Desulfomonile tiedjei DSM 6799: one gene and its partner. The protein of the gene in region 1 interacts with the protein of each later gene in a pairwise test. Links are inferred from orthologs where the notes say so. Each region holds a gene or a part of one and is shown on either strand. Other genes may lie near its edges.

Region 1 (8,051 bases):
GCCATTAGGGCCGTAATCCCATCCCTATTCTTAGTCTCTACATCGCAGCCCTTGTTCAAAAGATCTTGCACTCGTTTCAAGTCTCCCTTTTGAGCCGCTTCAATAAGCTCCAAATTCTGGTCAGAAAACGATGTGGAACAAATAAGCAATACCGTACAAATCATTATTCCCAACACGCTAATCTTTGATTTTTGCATGGTGAATCTCCCATCATTCATTTGTCAAACCGGTTCGATGCATGTGTCTATCATCATGAGGGCGGGCACGAAACAATTTCCCTCAATGTGAGCAAGCCTCTCTTTATGGGAGAGTGCCACGCGGGTACGCTCCACGCAATGACAATCTTTGGCCGGGTGGCATTGGTTGATTTTCGCTATCGAAAACTGGCTTTGAGGTTGATTGCACCAATCGAGCATAAGAACAATCCCTGGCGAACTCACCAGCATGCTGAAGCCATTCTTCATTGAACAACGAAGCAGTTACCTCTTTTCGTTTGCCTTCTGGTACTCTATTCTATATATCCGCCGACCCGGAGAGTCTTTCCGGCACAGCTATTTTCACCAGGGAGCGAAACGTGTCTGAGGACGGCAGAAAAAGAGTCAACGTCAGCAGTTTTCTCGATGATTTCTCGAGAGGGGCTTCGGATCAGGAACTCCGAGAAAAATTCGGCCTCACTCATTCGCAATTGAGCAGGCTGGTGGGAGTCCTCAAGGAAAGAGGGCAACTCACAGCGGAAATAGCGCGGGAGCGAGAAAACAATCTGAAGATTCGATTCGGCAGCCCGCAAGGCCCGCGCGATTCGGAAGAATCGCTGGCAGTGGATCTCAATACCGGCCTGGTGCTGCATTGCCCATCCTGTGGCGCGGCAGTAAAACGAGATGCTCAAAGATGCGAGTACTGCTCGGCACCTCTGGATTTTTCACTCAAGGGAAAAACGATCAACTGCCCGCATTGTTTCGCTGAAATTCCGGCTGACAGCCGCTTCTGCATAAAATGCGCAAAGACCGTGAAAGGTCTGATAAAAGATGGGCTTGTTCTGGAAGACCGTTTGTGTCCCCGTTGCGAACTTCCTATGCGTGCAAGGAAAATTGGAGACTTCTCTGTAATGCATTGCGAGAAGTGTACGGGAAGCTTCATCCCGGAGGAAACTTTCGAGATGATGCAAGAGAACTCGCAACGTGTCGTGGTTTCGATTGATGGAGGCAAACGCGCTCCCGCCCAGAGTGATATGGCAATTCGATACGTGAGGTGCCCAGTTTGCCGAAATGTGATGAATCGAATGAATTTTGCTCGTATCTCGGGAATTATCATAGATTCCTGCAAGGGCCACGGCATGTGGTTCGATCCGGGTGAGGTCGAGAAGATCATGGATTTCGTAGCTAGAGGCGGGCTCCAGAAAGCCAAAATAGAAGAACTGGAACGCCTCAAGGCTGAAGAGAAAATGCAAAAAATCAAGAACATGCAAATCTCCGGACGCGGAACATCGGATTCCTGGGACAACTATCCGGGAGCACAGGGAGCTCTTTACACCGCGGACATCGTCGGGTGGGTCTGGGATTTGTTGAAAAGGTAAAACTGCGAGGAAATATATGGAAAAATCGATTGTTGCGGTGCAAAGAGCAACGCCTGAGACAATACTTGAAGATGTCAGAACAGCCATGGAAAACGCGAGGTTCAGAGATTATCTGGATCCGGCAGCCCCGGTAATCCTCAAAGACAATATTTCCTGGCACTTTCCCTTTCTCGGGGCAAATACTACACCATGGCAACTGGAAGGAGTGATCCTCACTCTGAAAGATGCCGGATACAACGATATTGTCTGCGTTCAGAACGAGACGGTGGTGACAGATGCATTCAAAGGGGAACAGCTCAATAAGTACGTTCCGATCTTCAAGAAGTACAACATACCGGTACTCTATAATTTCCGTAAGGAAGATATGCGCTGGATTCGGTACATTCCCAAAGCAAAAATGCGGGTGCTCGACGATATTTACCCGGAAGGGATAACAATTCCGGAATATTTCATAGGCAAGAATATCGTGCATCTTCCCACGGTAAAATGCCACATTTACACGGGCACCACCGGGTCCATGAAGAATGCGTTCGGAGGATTGCTCACCACCCGGAGACATTATACCCACTCAGTCATTCACGAAACGCTGAACGATCTGCTGGCAATTCAGAAAGAGATTCACGCCGGGATCTTCACTGTCATGGATGGAACGATTTGCGGAAACGGCCCGGGCCCCCGGACTATGATTCCGGTGGAAAAGGATCTGATGCTCGCAGCAGGCGACTGTACAGCTATCGACGCTGTGGCAGCGAAGCTGATGGGGTTCAATCCGTTAGATCTGAATTTCATCCGGATTGCCCACGAATCGGGCCTGGGACAGGGAGACCTCAGGGATATCGAGATCGTCGGAACGGACATTTCACAAGAAAGTTGGGGTTTTACAGTTGGGAATAATGCCGCTTCGCTGGTAGGCAGATTCATCTGGTTCGGACCGCTCAGATCCGTGCAGAAGCTGTTCTTCAGGACCCCGCTCGTATACGCTTTCGTGTTCGGATCTTTTTTCTATCACGATTTCGTTTACTGGCCTCTAAAAGCAAAACCCCAAATGGAGGCCTTCAAGAAGACCAGCAAATGGGGAAAGCTCTTTGACCTGTATCCGGCCTAGCGGAAAAAGGAAGGCCTCGTCTTAAATGTCCCGGAAGAACTGACTAGTGAGGTGATCATTCAGTTCTTTCCTGACCTGAGCCTGTACCGATTTCAGGTCTTTTCGCCACTGCTCGATCTTTTCCAGTGCTTCTTCTTCCCATGGAAGCCGCGCTGCAGGATCTTTTACCAGGATATCTCGTTCCAGTTCCTTGGGCACGGGTGATTGCAACAGCCTCTGATACTTGGTCTTGATTCTCCTGATCACGTGGAGAAGTTTGAGAAGATCGTCTCTCGATAGTTGGCGTTGCGGTTTACCGGAGCGGTTTTTGGGGATAAGATTCAGTTCCTCCAGTGGCGTCCCCTCTTTAAGGGCCTTGTTAATGATTTGTTTGAGGTGGCGGTAATTGCTTTTGAAGTCACCGGGAGGTTCGGAGACTCCATCGGCCGGATTGGAAAAAGAAAACAACATAACCATACCTCCTAGCGGAAAGGTGAGACACCCGAGAGAGGTCCGACGTGCCTGACTCTCGGAAACACTGGCGAAATAACACGCCCCCCTGGGTTAGTCAAGCAATAGTTTATAGTTTTCGTGCATCTTCCCGAAGAAATAGTAAAAATGTTAGTTCAGCACTGGGAAAGACCGTTTCCGGCGCGTTCCGAGGCCCTCCCCTTTACACCAGCCGCCACATGCTGTTAATTCTTACCAGGCCTTTCGGGGGAAATTGGATGTCCCCCGATTAATCGACAGGCCGGCAATGTTGCACGAAAAAACAGCGGCGGACGCGTGTTCGCCCCAATTTTTCGGGTTGAATCGACTCGGATCAGGGAACTCGGTTTATCGTGGGAGCAAAAGAAATTATCATCAAGGGTGCGCGGGAGCATAACCTCAAGAATATCGATATTAACATTCCTCGCGACAAGCTCGTCGTAATAACAGGTCTTTCCGGCTCAGGAAAATCCACTCTCGCTTTTGACACCATCTATGCAGAAGGTCAAAGGCGCTATGTGGAGTCGTTATCTGCATACGCAAGGCAATTTCTGGAGATGATGGATAAGCCTGACGTCGATCTAATAGAAGGACTCTCCCCTGCAATAAGCATCGAGCAGAAGACTACTTCCAAGAATCCTCGCTCTACAGTAGGTACGGTCACTGAAATCTACGATTATCTGCGTCTTTTGTACGCACGAATCGGAGTTCCTCATTGCTGGGAATGCGGACGGCCCATCAGTTCAATGACAGTCCAACAGATGGTCGATCAGGTTCTCGGTTTTCCCTCGGGGACTCGAGTGCATTTGTTGGCTCCCATAGTTACCGGCAGGAAGGGAGAGTATCAAAAGGAATTACAGCACCTGCAGCGGGAAGGCTATGCGAGGGTGAAAATTGACGGGCAACTCCGGGGTCTTTCGGATGAGATACAACTGGAGAAGAATAAGAAACATTCTATTGAGGTGGTGGTAGATCGGCTAGTAATCAAAGAAGGTGTGGAGAAACGCCTCACTGATTCCATGGAACAAGCTGTGAAGCTCGGTCAAGGCATCGTCATGGTCGAAGAGTTGGGGGGACCTGTTCATCTGTTCAGTGAGAAGTTCGCCTGTCCGGAGCACGGGGTGTCTCTGGGAGAAATGTCACCTCGTCTGTTTTCGTTCAACAACCCTTTTGGCGCATGTGAGACCTGCGGGGGGCTCGGCGTAAAGATACGATTCGATCCTGACCTTGTGATTCCCGATCCGGATCTTTCTCTGAAAAAAGGGGCAATCGCACCCTGGGAAAAACGGGGCTCCATCTTCTTTTATCAGATGATTGAAGCTCTGGCACAGCACTATGGTTTTAATTCGGATACACCGTTCCGCAAGCTTTCCGAAAAAGTGCAGGGAGTCATTCTCCACGGATCCGGACACGAAGAGATCGATTTCTCCTATGAACGTGACGGCCGGAAACACTATTTTCGCAAGAGTTTCGAGGGAGTCTTACCGAACCTGGAACGACGATATCGTGAATCCGAAAGAGACGAGCTGGACGAGGAATTCACTCGATTCATGAGCTCCATTCCCTGTCCGACCTGCGAAGGGGCCAGGCTCAAGAAAGAGGCCCGGTTCGTACTCATAGAAGATATGCCGATCCACAAGTTGACTGCTCTCTCCGTGAGGGAGACTGTTCGTTTTGTCGAAAATCTCAAGCTGGATGCCCGCCGAACTGAAATCGGAAGACGTATCATTAAGGAAATAAGGGACCGCCTCGGTTTTCTGGAGAAAGTGGGCCTGGGATATCTTACTCTGGACAGGTCCTCGGCCACTTTGTCCGGGGGGGAATCGCAGCGTATACGATTGGCCACGCAGGTAGGATCGTCTCTGGTAGGTGTGCTCTATATCCTCGACGAACCGAGCATAGGATTGCACCAGCGTGACAACCGTCGGTTGCTCTCCACGTTAATGGACTTACGGGATCAGGGCAATTCCGTTCTTGTCGTTGAGCACGACCCCGAGACAATCCTGAATGCCGATCATGTAATCGATATGGGGCCCGGTGCGGGTCGCATGGGAGGTGAAATTGTCTTCTCCGGGAAACCGGCTGATATTCTCAAGAGCGAAGATTCGCTCACGGGAAAGTACCTTTCTGGCCGCGAGTTTATCCCGGTACCAAAGAAGAGACGTTCCAAAGGGAAAAAGAAGATTACGATTCGAGGTGCACGTGCAAATAATCTCAAGAATATTGAAGTGGCGATTCCTTTAGGTGTGTTTAATTGCATAACCGGGGTCTCGGGATCTGGAAAAAGCACGCTGGTCATGGATATTCTCTACCGAGCACTGGCACAACGACTCTATAAGAGCAAAGATAAAGCCGGAGAGATCGATTCCATTGAAGGAATGTCCCTGGTGGACAAAGTAATAGATATAGACCAGAGCCCCATCGGTCGCACTCCTCGATCGAATCCGGCCACGTATACCGGCGTGTTTACCTTCATCAGAGAGTTATTCGCAAATCTACCGGAATCCAAGGTCCGTGGTTACAAGCCGGGCCGCTACAGTTTCAACGTGAAAGGTGGAAGGTGTGAAGCGTGCAGAGGTGATGGCATCATCAAGATAGAAATGCATTTTCTTCCGGACGTGTACGTAAAATGTGAGGTCTGTAAAGGGAAACGATACAACCGAGAGACGCTCGACATTCGCTACAAGGGCAAAAATATATCCGAAGTATTGGATATGACGGTGAATCAGGCTGCAGAATTCATGGCCAATATTCCTTCCGTGTTCAACAAATTACAAACAATTCAGGCAGTAGGACTCGGATATATCAAGCTCGGTCAGGCCGCGACGACTCTCTCCGGAGGAGAGGCACAGCGCATAAAGCTTTCCCGTGAACTTTCGAAACGAAGTACAGGCAGAACGCTGTATATACTCGACGAACCCACTACAGGTTTGCACTTCGCAGACGTGCGGAAGCTTCTGGATGTTCTCATGAGCCTTGTGGATGCCGGCAACACCGTCGTTGTTATCGAGCACAATATGGATGTCATCAAAGTTGCGGATCACATCATCGATCTGGGACCTGAAGGCGGAGACGAAGGAGGCACCATCATAGCTCAGGGGACTCCCGAGCAAGTCTCTGCGACGCCCGGATCGTATACCGGGCTTTACTTAAAAGAGGTCCTGGAAAACGACAAAGGATATCAACCTTTTTCCATTGATACGGAACAGGTGGCAACTGTTGTGCTTAGCCATCAGAACAATACGACTCCCACTCGGGAACGTCGCAAGGCCGCCAAACCCGGCGTCCGAAAATCAGCCTCGCGACTGAACTGAGGCAAATTTTGAAGAAATCACTACCAAACCGCAGCAACAAAGAGCTCATGGAATGGATTCTTGCGACATTCGAGTCATGCCGAAATCCGGAGGCAGTCCTGGGAATGGCTCGTTACGGTATCAGTCCTGAGAAAACATACGGAATCTCCATTCCCCGCCTGCGAAAGATCGCTCGTGAAGTCAGAAGAAATCATCAGTTGGCGATTTTGTTATGGGATTCAGGCATTCATGAGGCACGCATACTCGCTTCTATGATTGCAGTCCCCTCGGAGCTTACTGAAGAGCAGATGGATTCCTGGGTGAGAGATTTGGATTCCTGGGATGTCTGCGATCAGTGCTGCAACAATTTTTTCCGCAAGACTCCGTTTGCCTGGGACAAGGCTCTGGAATGGAGCAGACAGCAGGAAGAATTGGTGAAAAGAGCCGGATTCGTTCTTATGGCGACTTTGGCCGTACATGAGAACAAAGAGCCGGATGAACGTTTCGTGCGATTCTTTTCCATCATAAAACGGGAATCTTCAGACGAGAGGAACTTCGTAAGAAAAGCGGTAAACTGGGCACTCAGGCAAATCGGAAAACGTAATGTGGTTTTGAACCGGGCAGCCATAGAATGCGCGGAACGAATCCGGAACATGGATTCCAAAGCGGCTCGATGGATAGCAGCGGATGCTCTGCGGGAATTAACGAGCGAAGCTGTTCAGAGAAGGATACCGGAAGTCAGGAGACCTTCTCTGCGATGAGAAGGTCTCCCGATTCTTTATGATGATTTGGCAGATTTTGCCTGATCGAGGCGTCGCAACTCTTTTCGCAGAATCTTTCCTACCGCACTCTTGGGGAGTTCTTCCACGAACTCGACATACTTGGGCACTTTGTACTTCACCAGATTCTTCTTGCAGAATTCGATAATTTCTTCCGGTGTCGCATTTTCACCAGGCTTCAGCACGACGAACGCTTTGATGCGTTCTCCCGAATAGGCATCCGGTACGCCGATGACGCATGCTTCCATGACCTTGGGATGCGTGAATAGGACTTCGTCCACGTCACGAGGATAGATATTGAATCCCCCTGAGATGATCATATCCTTTTTTCGATCCACAATGCTGTAAAAACCATCTTCATCGCAAATAGCGATGTCGCCGGTGAGGAGCCAGCCTTCTTTCAATGTGGCAGATGTTTCATCAGGCCTGTTAATGTATCCTGTCATGATTTGCGGCCCTTTCAGGCACAATTCTCCCGGCTGGCCCTGTTCGGTAATTTCTTTCGTATAATCGTCCACATCCACAATCTTGGCGTTGGTATTGGAAATGGGAAGTCCGATGGTTCCTGGTTTTGTTCTGGCGCCGAATGGGTTGATATGTGTGACAGGAGAAGACTCGGTCAAACCGTAACCTTCACAAATCTGCGCACCCGTGAGCGCCTCAAAATTCTTAATAGTTTCTAGCGGGAGTGGAGCCCCCCCGGAGAAGCATCCCTTTAGTGATGTAATATCGTATTTCTTGAGATCCGGGAAATTGATCATACCGTTGTACAATGTCGGCACTGCAGGCATATACGTGGCTTTGCTCTTGCTGATACCCTCCAGGATCGACTG
Region 2 (7,504 bases), 2.2 Mb from region 1 along the record:
AGATTGTATTCCATGCTCCCGCAAAACTGGGGGATTCCCTGGTCGTACGGACCTGGATTGAAAGCACGACGCGGTTCAGAATTGTTGTCAAACAGATAATAACCCGTCAAGGCGAGCCTCGGGATTATCTTATTACAGCAACGGTTACTCTGGTGGCCGTCAGTCCGGAAGGGGAACTGAAACAGATTCCTTCGGAATTCCATTCGCTTTAAAGGTGTAACCCAATTGCAGGACATCAACACGATACCTCGACGATCAAGCTGCGCATCAGTTGTATTGACGCTTTTTCTGGTCTTGTTTACCTCTCAGGCGACATTCGCCGATCGCACAGACAGTCTGATCGATCAAGCACTCAGAATTTCCGGTATATCAGGTCAGCTCGACGCCTTGCCGAAATCTGTCTTGGCCTCGGTTCCCTCCGATGTGTTTCCGGACTCCAGATCGAGGAACGAAACCGAAGCGTTGCTTAAGAAGAATTCCGCCCAAGATACCCTGCTGAAAATCTTGCGCTCTTCTATCCGAGATGAGTTGAAACAGGAATATCTCGGAAAAGTAGTAGAATTTTATGAATCGTCTCTGGGAAAAAAAGTTGCACGCGCCCAGGAAAACGCTCTGGATCCCGCTCTGCTGAAGAATATTCGAGAAAGCCGAAAGATGGCTGCATCACAGGATGACGAACGTTTAGAGCTTATGAGAAGAATCGTTGTGGCAGAAGATGTTTATGGCAACAATCAAGTTCTCGTAAAAAGTGTCATTAAAGGACTGCTCTCCGGATCGGACCCTGAAAATGCAGCAAACGACGACCGATTACACGAAAAAATCGGTATGGTGGAAAAAGGGCTCGGCTTTGAAAAGAGCAGAATAGGGGAAACGGCAATCACAACCATCGCCTACACATTCAGGCACTTGAGCGACAAGGAATTGGAAAATCTGGCAGTATTCCGCGAATCCGAACCGGATCGGTGGTTCAGGTCGAGAATAATCAACGGCCTGCAAATCGCAACGTACGAATTGGCACGAACCCTTGGGCAGGCATTGTCGGACCTAAAGCGTCCTCCTGCTGATGAAAAGGAAGAAAAATCGACACGTCGTAAACGCGGGTGGAGTCGCGAGGAGTGATGACGCGAGCAACGTTTCTCATAATCATCCTCTCGATAGTGCTTTCGGGAACTGCATCCGGGCAAGACGGTTTTTCGAAATATGCCGATCCGGCGGGGAGATTCACGTTCGATTACCCGACATCCATGACCCTGAAAACTGCCGGAGAGAACGAGATCAAGATCTTTCACCCAGGAGCCACCTTAAGAATAAGCGTTTTCATCCAGGAGCGCCAAAAGAAAGGTCCTGTTACGGCAGAAACGATTGCAGACCTCTTCCGAAAGCTGAAACAGGAGATGAAGAATAGCTCGGTTCTCGAAGAGGGTAAAATTAAGGGACTTGACGGAACTCAAGGCTACACTATTTTTCTTTATAAAGATCATCGCGGTCTACAGCTTGTCCAGCTTGTACAGTATTACATTGCTGAGGAACGAGTGCTCCAGATGGTGATTTCGGATCGAACCGAGGGATTCAAGAACCTGGAAAAAGTAATACGGAAAATCCATAATTCCCTTAAGATCCTTAAACCATCTTTAAAATGAAGAACGTCATATGTTCGCATTTAAGTAGTAGTGTTGGAGGAACTTTCTTTGTAGAAGAGGTTTCCCAAGCTCTTCCAAGAAATTTTCAACATTTCGGCTGCATCGTTAGTTTGCGAAGCAAACAAGGATGTAGCCAAATATTGAAAGTTCTTGGGATGGGGTTCGGGGAAACACTTCTTACAAGAAGGGTTTCCCCGATATTACTGCCTTGAATACGAAGTTGAGGAACAGATACATGCGGCCGTTTCAGATATATTCCGATTACGTACCCAAGGGCGATCAACCTCAAGCCATAGATGCTTTAGCGACTGGTGTGGAGAACGGGTTGAAGCATCAGGTTTTGTTGGGTGTGACTGGCTCGGGGAAGACGTATACCATGGCCAATGTCATTGAAAGAGTGCAAAAACCCACGCTCGTGCTTGCCCCGAACAAGACGCTGGCTGCTCAATTATTCGCCGAATTCAAAGGATTATTCCCTGAGAATGCGGTAGAGTACTTTGTATCCTATTATGACTATTACCAGCCGGAAGCCTATATACCGCAGTCTGACACGTACATTGAAAAAGACTCAAGCATCAACGAAACGATAGACAAAATGAGACATTCTGCGACAAGATCTCTTCTGGAACGGCAGGATGTCATAATCGTAGCGTCGGTTTCGTGTATTTATGGTCTCGGATCTCCGGAATCGTATCAAAACATGCTCGTGCACCTCATTGATAAAGAGGACGCCGATAGGGATTCAGTGTTACGGAAGCTCGTGGAAATCCAGTACGAGAGGAATGACATAGACTTCCACCGGGGAACCTTTCGAGTCCGAGGCGATGTTGTTGAAGTATTTCCTGCTTACGAAGAATCGGTTGCGCTCCGGATAGAATTCTTTGGCGATACAGTCGAGTCACTCTATGAGATTGACCCACTCAGGGGAAAAGTGATTCGCTCGCTCGAAAAGGTTGCGATTTATCCGGCAAGCCATTACGTGACGGAAAGATCCAGACTGCTTTCGTCTGTAAATGCCATTCTTGAGGAAATGAAAGAGCGGGTGGAGTTCTTTCGCGACCAGAATCGTTTCATAGAGGCTCAGCGCATAGAGGAAAGAACCAAATTCGATGTGGAGATGCTCAGGGAAATGGGCTACTGCAGCGGTATCGAGAACTATTCCCGATATCTCACCGGCCGCAATGCTGGCGAGCCTCCGCCTACGCTCCTGGAATATTTTCCCAAAGATTCCCTGTTTATGATCGATGAATCCCATGTCAGCATACCTCAATTGGGCGGCATGTTCAGAGGAGATCGAGCCAGAAAACAGAACCTGGTCGATTATGGATTTCGGCTTCCCAGTGCGCTGGATAATCGGCCGTTGCAGTTTGAAGAGTTTGAATCTCACGTGAATCAAGCCATTTACGTCTCGGCAACTCCCGGCCCATATGAACTGGAGAGGAGCAAAGACCGGGTAATAGAGCAGATCATTCGTCCCACCGGCCTGACCGACCCGATGATTGAACTGCGGCCCGCTTCCAATCAGGTGGACGATCTTTTAGGTGAAATCCGCAAACGTATCGATCAGGGTCATAGAGTGCTGGTCACCACGCTCACAAAGAAGATGGCGGAAGACCTTACCGAATACTATGCAGGCCTGGGAATTCGGGTGAAGTACCTGCATTCTGAAATCCACACCATAGAACGCATGGAAATCATTCGCGATCTGCGCTTGGGGAAATTCGACGTGCTGGTGGGAATCAATCTTCTGCGAGAAGGTCTGGATATTCCTGAAGTGGCTCTCGTTGCTATTCTGGATGCAGACAAGGAAGGGTTCTTGCGGTCGGAGCGTTCGCTGATCCAGACTTCCGGTAGGGCTGCTCGTAATGTGGAAGGCACGGTGATTCTGTATGCAGACCACATGACTGAATCCATCCGCAAGTCTACGGAGGAGACCACGCGAAGACGGCGTCTCCAGCAGGAATACAATGTCGAAAACGACATAACGCCGGAAACGGTTCGTAAGAACATCACCGACATCCTCTCTTCTCTCGCGGAACAGGATTACGTCACGGTGGAAGTTGAGAAGAAACCCGATCTACCCGACGTGGCTCCGGACGAGATTCCCGGTCTGATCAAACAACTGACGGATCGGATGTTCGCTGCAGCTCGGGACCTGGAGTTTGAGAAGGCTGCCGAATTACGGGATCAGATTCGTGCGCTGGAACAGCATCAGCTCACTTTTGGAGCAGCATTCGGAAAGCAGCGTCCTGAGAAGCGTCAGCCGCGGGAAAGAATTTTGCATTGATGGCAATGGTCGTAATCGCCTCACGGCTGCTTGAATGGTCATTTGCGACAATCAAGCTGGCAGCCAACGTTCCCCTTTTCTAAATTGGGATCCGGGTTGGTTTCAGGGATTTAGACCAAAATCCCTGGTTCTTCCTCTTGTAAAGTGGATAAAAAGCAACAGCCATGTAACCATCTAGTCATAACCTGGCACGCCCTGGAAGGGCGCCCCGATTGTAGCCACGGGTGTCAGAAAGCGTCTCAAAACCTGCGCACTGCGGCGAATCACGCAAGCCGGACGGGAGGACCTGCTTCTGGGAAAAAAGCAGTCCCGTCAAGTGAAGATCAGGCGAGGTTCGATCCGAGTGTACTGTCCGTTATAAGGTCATGGTCTCCCTCCGGCTGCTTACGTGAATGCCACCTCGCCGGATACCCAATGGTGGTAGAGCTTCCTGAGATTTATGGTCGTGCAAATAAGGTCCCACTGGGCCTTTACGTTGTCGATTCCGGCCACGGTCCATCGCCGAAAGCTTAATGCGCTCTTGATCCAGGCAAACGGTGGCTCGATAATCTTCTTTCGAGTCTTCAGGCGCTCTTTGTTCTCTGGTTTTTCCCTCTTGCTGCGGTGTCGTTCTAGGGCCGCCTCGTAAACGCTGAGGTCTATGAGGCGTCCGTTCTTGCTCTTGGAGCATTTCCAGCGATTGGGACACGTTAGAAAATCCTTGCAGTGATACCTGCGAACCTCATTGTGGTTCTTGCCGTTAATTTTCCGCTGATGAAAAGGCAACAAGCGCCCTTCAGGGCATATGAAGCAATCACGCTCCTGATCAAAGACGAACCGGGATCGGTGATAGAGATCCTCATCCGCACCTCTCTCGGAAACAATTTCCCCTGACGATTTCCCGATAAGAATGCCGTATTCTCGCTCATGGGCCAGACCTATCTGCCCTGAGGAAAAATATCCCCCGTCCGCCACATTTTCCTCTGCCACAGCGCCCAGATTCTCTTTCACCTTGTCGAGCATGGGGACCAATTGCCCGTTGTCGGCCCCATCCGTGACCACATCTGCGGCCACGATAAGGCCGCTCTTTTGGTCGGCAACCGCCTGAGCGTTGTACGACAAGTCTTTGGTCCGGCGATTCTTCATAAAGCGAGCTTCCGGTTCCGAAGGGTGAACTGACTTCTTGTCCGATTCATCCAACTCCTTCAGAGCCTCTTGTATCCGCTGTTTCCGTTTCAATCCGTCTTGCATGGACTGCGGAAGGCGATACTCACCGGTCTCTTCCCGCTCGGCTCTCTCTATCTCAGTCATCGCATCGGCAATCGTGCGGTCCAATCTCTCCGAAACACTTTCCAGAAACCTCTCCAGGTGCTCACGACCCCGAGCCTTGTCGTTGGATGAGACGGCTTGGATCTTGGTCCCGTCCACGGCATGAAGAGCTAGACCGATCAGATCGGCCTTCAGAGCAACACGAATCGACTGTCTGAACAGATGCCTCAATGATTTCTTGTTCGCCTTGAAGAATCGCCATAAGGAATTATGATCCGGAGCATTCATCCCCGTCAGCCAAATCAGCCCCATATTCTCAAGGCAACCCTTTTCAAGCTTACGGGTACTCCTGATCCGATTGAAGTATCCGAAAAGCCACACCTTCAACAGAAGATCTGGCGCATACGGAGGACGTCCTGTATCGCTGTCGGGAACCTCGATTCCCAACTCGGACAGATCCAAGGAATCCACGAAATCTCGGATAAAGCGCGCCGGGTGATCCTTAGCCACCCAGTCTTCCACTGACGGCGGAAACATCAAGATCTGTTCGTAATCGGCCCGGATCTGTTTGCCCATGACAGCCTCGTGGTTGTTGAATTCCTCTCCTTTCTAGTACATCTCTTGGCAAATCGCGAGCCCAAAATGGAGTTTTGAGACAGTTTCGTCAACCCGTGGACAGCGCCATGTCCATAAGCATGGTTCAAAGACCCTGAAAGGGTCGACCAACAGGCAATGATTCCCAAATGTTATTGGTTGACCCCTTTCAGGGTCCTGAAGACATAGGACTTGCCGTATCGCTTCCGTGGGTTTGCACCCACGGCTACTGTTGGGAAGACCCTTCGGGGCTGAAGAAACCTCCTCTCATGCGTAACTGAATGGTTGCATAGTCTCTTCTATAGCTGTTGACATAATTCCTGACGTTTTGAACACCCCTATCCTTCATAGGGAACGGTGGGGCCTGGCGTCCCTGCCGGGCCTAACTAGTCGATTTGTTGTGTAAAAATGTGCCGGCACGGAGGCACGGCACCCACCGATTTTCGAGAAGCGCTTTTCGCAATCGGGCAAGAATTCTGACATTTGCTATAACATATTCATTACGGTTCTACTTTCAGCCGCATCGCTCTGTTGAAGAAGCGTGCGGCTGTTTCCGTTTGAACCCCCTTCGAGCGCGAGCACAGTTATACGGACTTGCATTCAAGATGTTCTTAACTGAGAGGCGGAAGCACGGACCTGACCTGCGAAGCTAGGTCAGTGGTAAGCATCTTGAACGCAAAATGGTATTAATCCAGCGATTGCTTTCTTGTGATGTGAGCCTTCTTGCTCTGAGCATCAATGGAGACAGAAATATTTTTAATGCTGTGCATTCCGAGAAGATTGGTGATGACGCCTGCATTCTTATCAAATACGTGAACTTCCACTTCCCCGAGCGGTAAATTGAAAAGAAATGCATTTTTGACTTTGTATCGCGTCACCATGTGCTCCGAACCATCAGCAGTCTTTACTCGTGCTTTGCCGGCAGATTTCACTTCCGTTTCTTGCTGAATTTGAGTCAGAAGCTCTCGGCTTATCAGGGAAAACGTTGCACCGGTATCAAGAAGAAACCTGTGCGGCGGACCGTTCTTGCTGAATTTGAGTAGCACGAAAATATGACCGTCGTCCCCTATAGGAACCGCAAGACTGAGCGGCCCTGATGACGACACGGAAAGCTCGTTGGTAATCTTGGCTGCAAGTTTCTTCGTTTTGTCGTCAGGGTGCTTGCTCAGCGCTATTTCGGCATTGCGACGAGCCGCATCTATTTTGTCCAGTCGGAGATATGCCAGGCCTCTGCCTGCATAAGCGTATCCGGAATTTGGATCCAATTCGATGGCTTTGTTGAAATCGCTCAGTGCATTCTCGTATCGGTTGAGGTTAAGGAAAATAATCCCACGATGGGCAAAAGACAACGATCGCAGTGATTGGTTTTCGTGCGAGATCTTTATGGCGCTGGTCATGTCCGAAAGAGCCTGTTGATCGCGTCCTTGCTGGAGATGTAACCGCGCCCTGAGATGGAGAGTCGATGTCAGGGTTTCTGCATCGACCGTGTCCGATTTCACTATCGTGCTCACATCTTTGAAGGCCCTCTCCAGTTCCCCGGAATCATGATATGCACGGGCCCGCGCCAGAATGACCACATGTGCGTTCTTCCCATCAGGCTCCAACAGGTTTAAAGCACTTGAATAGGCCTGAACCGCCTCCTTGAAATTGCCTTCCTTCATAAGGGAGTTTCCTTTTTCGTACAAGCGCAGAACTTGAGATTCAGCACCTCCGGCCGGTGCTCCCGATACCAGGA

The links.
Region 2: the proteins of uvrA (region 1) and uvrB interact in binary tests that used the Escherichia coli proteins (3 or more experiments, as listed by UniProt). The link is inferred for Desulfomonile tiedjei DSM 6799 from one-to-one orthologs.

What each region holds. Positions count from the first base shown.
Region 1 is NC_018025.1:2,938,541-2,946,591, reverse strand. Bases 3,137-6,660 are described here. They hold uvrA (excinuclease ABC subunit UvrA), read left to right. Parts: upstream 3,137-3,499; coding sequence 3,500-6,460; downstream 6,461-6,660. Other genes in these bases: DESTI_RS12370 (DNA alkylation repair protein), read left to right, coding at 6,469-6,660. In the rest of the region: DESTI_RS12400 (ankyrin repeat domain-containing protein), read right to left, coding at 1-197; DESTI_RS12390 (zinc ribbon domain-containing protein), read left to right, coding at 575-1,573; DESTI_RS12385 (DUF362 domain-containing protein), read left to right, coding at 1,590-2,678; DESTI_RS12380 (hypothetical protein), read right to left, coding at 2,700-3,128; more of DESTI_RS12370, read left to right, coding at 6,661-7,200; DESTI_RS12365 (long-chain-fatty-acid--CoA ligase), read right to left, coding at 7,218-8,051. UniProt on the Escherichia coli protein: The UvrABC repair system catalyzes the recognition and processing of DNA lesions. UvrA is an ATPase and a DNA-binding protein. A damage recognition complex composed of 2 UvrA and 2 UvrB subunits scans DNA for abnormalities.
Region 2 is NC_018025.1:5,119,757-5,127,260, reverse strand. The notes cover bases 1,425-4,401. They hold uvrB (excinuclease ABC subunit UvrB), read left to right. Parts: upstream 1,425-1,875; coding sequence 1,876-3,927; downstream 3,928-4,401. Other genes in these bases: DESTI_RS21890 (IS1182 family transposase), read right to left, coding at 4,312-4,401; DESTI_RS21900 (hypothetical protein), read left to right, coding at 1,425-1,640. In the rest of the region: DESTI_RS21910 (YbgC/FadM family acyl-CoA thioesterase), read left to right, coding at 1-212; DESTI_RS21905 (DUF2059 domain-containing protein), read left to right, coding at 226-1,119; more of DESTI_RS21900, read left to right, coding at 1,119-1,424; more of DESTI_RS21890, read right to left, coding at 4,402-5,751; DESTI_RS21885 (tetratricopeptide repeat protein), read right to left, coding at 6,456-7,504. UniProt on the Escherichia coli protein: The UvrABC repair system catalyzes the recognition and processing of DNA lesions. A damage recognition complex composed of 2 UvrA and 2 UvrB subunits scans DNA for abnormalities.